Regions from separate parts of the Mesorhizobium sp. ES1-3 genome, predicted to be linked through region 2. Evidence: predicted binding sites of a transcription regulator. Region 2 holds the regulator's gene; the other holds the start of a gene.
What was found. The regulator LexA, encoded in region 2, represses DNA repair genes until DNA is damaged. The targets are predictions, from matches to a motif close to TGTTCNNNNTGTGTTCNG.
Positions count from the first base shown of each region.

Region 1 (3,307 bases), on a different contig from region 2:
AGCGCGAGCTTCGGTTGAACCGACAGTCCGACCAGGGCGCGTCGCATTGCTTCCAGGCTCGCCTTGAGGATGTTGCTGCCGTCTATGCCCTCGGCGCTGATCGAGGCCATGGAGACCGCCTGCGCGGAGCCAAGAATGCGCAGGAACAGCGCTTCACGCTGCAAATGGCTAAGCCGCTTGGAATCGTCGAGCCCTTCGGGAATGTTGGCGGGGTCGAGTACCACTGCCGCGGCGACGACCGGTCCGGCCAACGGGCCACGGCCGGCCTCGTCCATCCCCGCGACCGGCCACAGGCCGTCGGCCATCGCCTTCGTCTCGAAGGAGAAATCGGGTTTCTCGACGATTTCGAAGAGAAGCGGAGAATCAGAACGCGCGCGAGCCATGTTGCGGCGAGGTTCGCATCGGCTCCGATTCTCCGCAAGTCCCTCCGGGTCGGGTGGGGCGCCGGACCGGGAGGGCACCGTCTGCAGGCCGGGGCAGGCCGGACGGGATTTTTTCGCCACGGCGGCAATAAACAGCCGCGGCGATTGTCGGTTCAGAGCAGCATCAACTGCTCCTGGTCCTTGCCGGCGGCGACGAACTGGTCGGTCCGCAGCGTGCGTCGTTCGGCATTGAGGCCGAGCCGCTTGGCGGTGATCTCGAAGCGCCGGCCGATCTGCCAGGCATAGGGTCCGGCGCCCTTCATGCGCTTGCCCCATTCCGAATCGTAGTCCTTGCCGTCGCGCATCGAACGGATCAGCGACATGACGTGACGATAGCGGTCGGGATAGTGGCGCAGCAGCCAGTCCTTGAAGATCGGGCTGACCTCCAGCGGCAGGCGCAGCACCACATAGCCAGCCTCGCGCGCACCGGCATGGTGTGCCGAGTCGAGGATGCGTTCCATCTCCTGGTCGGTCAGGCCCGGAATGATTGGCGCCACCATCACCGAAGCGGGTATACCGGCATCCGAAAGCTGCCTGATCGCCTCCAGCCGCTTGGTCGGTGTCGAGGCGCGGGGTTCCATCGTCCTTGCCAGCATGCGGTCGAGCGTCGTCACCGACAGCGCCACCTTGGCGAGCCCGCGCTCGGCCATGCGCGACAGAATGTCGATGTCGCGTACCACCAGGGCCGATTTGGTGACGATGCCGACCGGATGACCGCGTGCCTCCAGCACTTCGAGGATTTCGCGCATGATCCGGTACTGCTTCTCGATCGGCTGGTAGGGATCGGTGTTGGTACCGATGGCGATGGTGCGCGGCTGGTAGCCGTCTTTCGACAACTCCTTGTCGAGCAGGCGTGCCGCATCCGGCTTGGCGAACAGCTTGGATTCGAAATCCAGGCCCGGAGACAGGCCCATGAACGAGTGAGTCGGCCGGGCGAAGCAATAGACGCAACCGTGCTCGCAGCCGCGATAGGGATTGATCGACCGGTCGAAGGAGATGTCGGGCGATTCGTTGCGGGTGATGATGGTGCGCGGCTTCTCCACCTGCACCTCGGTCTTGAACGGAGGCAGTTCCTCCAGCGAACTCCAGCCGTCGTCGAAGACATGCCGGCTGACGGGTTCGAACCGGCCTGACGGATTGATGCCCGCCGACCGGCCACGGTTGCGGTCCGGACGGACCCGCATGCCACTCTGCTCGATCATCGCGTTGGCCATCTCGGCTCGTCCTGCTCCGAAGGCCGCAATGTCGGCGCGCATGATCGGTTCCATCTTCGCCCGCTCCCAGGGACTGTCCATGTTGTGTCGAATCGCTCTGCTCATGAAATTATTCCTATTTTGTCGATGAGAACAAAGCAAGAACTTTCTATGGTGCGCTGCAAAAACTGGCGTCGGTCAACGCTTTCCGCTATTCGGCTCACGATGCTTAGTGTTCTCATCGAAACGCATAATGACGAGGAGGGGCTCGTCCGCACGCTGGCGACGCTGATTGGCGGCGCGGTCGAGGGCGTGGTGCGCGAGGTCGTCGTCTGCGACACCGGCTCCACCGACCACACGCATCGCGTCGCCGAGCATGCCGGCTGCCACTATGTGGGGAGCGGCGGCATCGCCGCCGGCATAAGACAGGCCAAGGGTGACTGGTTGTTGCTGCTGGAGCCTGGGGCGAGGCTGGCAGAGGGCTGGATCGACGCGGTCGTCGCCCATACGGCCAGGCAGACCATGGCCGCCCGGTTCTCGCGAGCGCGGGGCAGCCGTCCGCCGTTCATGGCCCGGGTCTTTTCGGGCAACCGTGCTTTGGCCGACGGGCTGGTGATCAGCAAGCGCCAGGCCGCTTCCTTGTCGAAAAGTGCCGGCAGCGCCGAGGCGCTGGCGCGCGGCCTGGCGACAAGGAAACTCGACGCCGAGATATGGGCGGCGCCGCCGAAGCACGGGCATCGCGCCTCGAAATGATTTTTTGCAACTGCTCTGTCCATTGTGCGTTGCACAAAGACTGACGCGGAGGTAGCCTTACGACGAGGTGGGTGAGTTGGGTTCGGGTCATGCCGCGCGGTAGCCGGTGCGGCATCGGTGGCGCCGTCACAGCCGAGGATCCAATGAAGCTTTCGATTCCTGACAAATCCGGCACTGCCAGTATCGAGGCCATCGCGCGCAATGGCAGCCTGCTGCGGCGCATCGCCGTGCGCGTTCCGACCTATTTCGCGGACCTGCGCGAAAACCCTGCCTGGCTGCCGATGTTCGTGCTGGCGCGCACCATGCCCGGGCGCCGCATGCACTGGCTGGGCGCAAAACGCGCTCGTCCGGTCGACAATGCGGGAAACACGATGTTTGCGGGTGTCGAGCGGAGCACGGTGGTCGATGCGCTACGCTCCCAAGGCCTGTTTTCAGGCCTCGTCCTGCCGGCTGTGATCCATGAAGAGATCGCGCGTTTCGCGGGGCGCACGCCTTGTTTCGGCAATTTCGACCGCCGCCTCGAATTCATGCCGGGCGAGCATGCCGAAGCCGAGAGACGATTGGGCCGCTCGTTGCTCAGCGGGCACTATTTCGAACGCATCCTCGACTGCCCGGCGGCACTCGCCGTACAGCGCGATCCGCTGCTTCTCGACATCGCCGCACATTATCTCGGCGCTCAGGCCAGACTGATCACAACGCGCGTCTGGTGGAGCTTTCCAACTGGCCAGGCCTCGGAAGCCGACAAGAACCTTGCCTCGCTCGGCAAGTATCATTTCGACCTCGACGACTGGCGGATGCTGAAATTCTTCTTCTATCTCAAGCCCGTCGACATCGATACTGGCCCGCACGTCTATGTCAGGGGCAGCCACAACAAACGTGCCATAAAGCATCAGCTCACCCTTCTCGTCGGCCATCCCGCCAAGGAGGTGCTGGACGTTT
Region 1 is NZ_JAIUGW010000001.1:22,212-25,518, reverse strand. It holds gene LB536_RS00145 (ribonuclease HII) at 1-383, opposite strand, end outside; gene LB536_RS00140 (PA0069 family radical SAM protein) at 536-1,690, opposite strand; gene LB536_RS00135 (glycosyltransferase family 2 protein) at 1,841-2,368, shown strand; gene LB536_RS00130 (hypothetical protein) at 2,512-3,307, shown strand, end outside.
Region 1: LB536_RS00140 (PA0069 family radical SAM protein) is a predicted target of LexA. The motif match lies at 1,765-1,782, and genes of this name have one in related genera.

Region 2 (3,307 bases):
GCGCGCCGGCCGGTGAAGAAATACGCGGCCGCCGCCGCACTTTTCTCTATCGCCGCCTATCTCGTCATTTCCGGCGTCGTCGTCGCCGCCGAGCGCAGCTTCATCATGCTGGCGGTGATGCTGGTCGCCGTCTTGTTCGATCGCGCGGCACTGACCATGCGCAACCTGGCGATCTCGGCGATCGCCGTCATCCTGGTTTCCCCGCACGAGGTCGTCGGCCCGAGCTTCCAGATGTCGTTCGCGGCGACCGCGGCCTTGGTCGGCGCCTATGCCGGCTGGGCCGACCACCATGCGGGAAAGACGAGGCCGCCGCCGCCAAAGCGATCCCTGCCCGGGTTCCTGACGCGAAAATTCCTGCTGGCGACAGGTGGATTGGCCATGACGTCCATCATCGCCGGCAGCGCAACGGCGCTGTTTGCCATCTGGCATTTCCAGCGGGTGTCGCCGCTCAGCCTGTTCGCCAATCTGGCCGTCATGCCGATCGTATCGGTCGTGATGTTCCTGGCTGTCGCCAGCGCGTTGCTGATGCCGTTCGGGTTGGATTGGCCGGCTCTCTACCTCATGGGCAAGGGCCTGACGGCGATGATCGCCGTATCGGCGTGGATATCGGAGCGCTCTCCGATCGATGGGGTCGGGCTGATCTCGCAGCAATCCGTGCTGCTGGTCACCGTCGCGCTGGTCATCGCGACGGTGGCGACGACCTGGTTGCGGCTCGCCGCGCTGCCATTCGCGCTTGCCGGCCTTTTGACTGTGTCGCACACACATACGCCCGATGTGCTGATCTCGGAAGACGCGCGGCTGGTCGCCCTGCCGATCGGCAATGGCGAACTGGCCGTCAACCGGGAACGTCCGAACGAATTCGCAGCCGACAACTGGAAACGCGCTCTGATCTCCGAAACAATCGTCAAACCGGAAATGTTCGACAAGATGGACGGGCAATTCGATATCGCTAGTCCCACCGACCTGCCGCGGGGATCGCCGTTCTATTGCCGCGAAGGCCTGTGTCTTGCCAGGCACCCCTCCGGTGCGATCATCGCCTATGTCGAGGATCGCAAGAGCACCTGGAAGGCCTGCGCCTTCGCCGACCTGATCGTCGTCAATGACGCGACCGCCTATGACGCCTGCCACGATCCGCTGGTTCTCGTGGTCACCAAACGACAGCTCGCCCGCAAGGGAAGTGCCGCCGTCTACTTCGATCCCCAGTCGGCCACGAGCCCGGCTGCGATCGAATTCGCCGTCGACGGACCATACCGCCCCTGGCACGAGCAGCGAAAATTCTCACGCGAGGCGAGAGGGCTGCTGCCCTATAAAAAGTCCGACAAGCTCGATGGCAAGCCGGCTCAGTAGCGCCTGATCAGCCCGACAAGCTTGCCCTGCACCTTGACCCGATCCGGTCCGAAGATGCGCGTTTCGTAGGCTGGATTGGCGGCTTCGAGCGCGATCGAGGCGCCCTTGCGGCGGAACCGCTTCAGCGTTGCTTCCTCCTCATCGACCAGCGCCACGATGATTTCGCCCGGACTTGCCGTGTCGGCATTGCGGATGATGACCGTATCGCCGTCGAAGATACCGGCCTCGATCATCGAGTCGCCTTTGACTTCCAGCGCATAGTGTTCGCCGCCCATGATCATGTCCGGCGGCACCGAAATCGAATGCGTCTGGTGCTGGATGGCATCGATCGGCACACCGGCGGCGATACGGCCCATGACCGGGATGGACACGGCTGAAACCGCATCGTCGTCGTTACCGGCTGCGGGCAGGCGCGACGGCGCGGCCGCCGGCCTGATCTGGCGACCGAGACCGCCTTGGCCAAGGCTGCCCTGGATGACGCTTGGCGAGAACTTCTTCGCCGCATTGAGGCCCGGCGCGATCGAGTCCGGCAGCCGCAGCACTTCCAGCGCGCGCGCCCGGTTGGGCAGCCGGCGAATGAAGCCGCGTTCCTCCAGCGCCGTGATCAGGCGATGGATCCCCGACTTGGAGGCAAGATCGAGCGCTTCCTTCATCTCGTCGAAGGAGGGCGGTATCCCGCTTTCCTTGAGCCGTTCGTGGATGAACATCAGCAGTTCATGTTGCTTGCGTGTCAGCATGGCGGCCCCCAAGGCAGTGAACGAAAGGTCTGAACCAGAATCGAAAAACAAACCCAGAACAAACACTATCTGTTCCAGTTGTGTTCCGCAACCGTTTAAAGTTTAATGAATTTGTTAAGACGTCTGAAGTTTTTTGCCCGCGACAGCGGACGGCAATCGACCCTTTCCGCCGTCGGCAAGCACATTGAAATCGTTTTGGTTAATGGGCTGTGGCCCATCCTCCGCCCAGGCTTGGCATCAGTCTTTTGGAGGGCTTTCCCGGGGGTGGATCGTAAAAATTGTGGATCCATCATTCGCGGAACGAAACGAAATCAAAACGCCAACGATCGTAGCTTCGGGCAGCGATCGATCCAGGCGTCCGGCCGGCCCCGATCAAGTGCGTGCGAACAGGCGTTGCGGAAGCGCTGAAGTCATCCGGAACCCGCTTTCAAGCTGCCGGCGCGGGCAGCGTATTCGGTCGCGCCACTGTCTTCGCTGTGGACATAGACATGCAGGGTGTAGCCGATATGCGCAGTCATCAGCGCCTTGGCCCGCTCGACGTCACGATCGAGTGCCGCTTCCATGATCGCGGTATGGTGTTCGATCGCAATCGCTTCACGCAGTGCCTCCATAGCCTCTTCATAGCCATCCTTGAGGCCAGCCGCGGCCCGCAATGTCGGCGCCAGACCAAGAAAGCGATGATGCCGGCGCAGCTGATCCGAGATTGTCGAGCGGAAACGCAGCAGCCAATCGCATGTGGCGGCGCTCAGCAGCGCCGCATGGAAAGCCTCGTGGTTCTCGTCCCATTTGTCGACGGCCGCATCCGAGGGATCGTCGACCGCGGTCTTGCAGCGGGAGAGCCGGTAGTGGGCGGTGACGACAGCATCCTCCCACTCCTTGCTGCCTTTCTCCATCGATTCGAGGAATAGGGGGATCTCGACCACCATCCTGGCGCGCGCCAGGTCCTCCAGTTCGGCCCGCGATACCGGAGCCACGGTAAAGCCGCGATTGCTGATGGCGGTGACAAGGCGTTCGGCCTCGAGCCGCGACAAGGCTTCTCGCAACGGCGTCCAGCCGACGCCATAGGTACCGCGCAGCGCACTCAGCTTGAGCGGGGAGCCGGGCATGAGGCGCGTGGTCAGGATATCGCGCCGCAACAGCTGATAGGCTGCCTCCGTCTTTGTGGAGCTGGTTTGATCCTGCATCGCGGTCCATCCGTCGTCTGGCAGAGAAAAATTATATAT
Region 2 is NZ_JAIUGW010000002.1:320,746-324,052, forward strand. It holds gene LB536_RS04590 (ComEC/Rec2 family competence protein) at 1-1,347, shown strand, start outside; gene lexA (transcriptional repressor LexA) at 1,341-2,084, opposite strand; gene LB536_RS04600 (GntR family transcriptional regulator) at 2,495-3,268, opposite strand.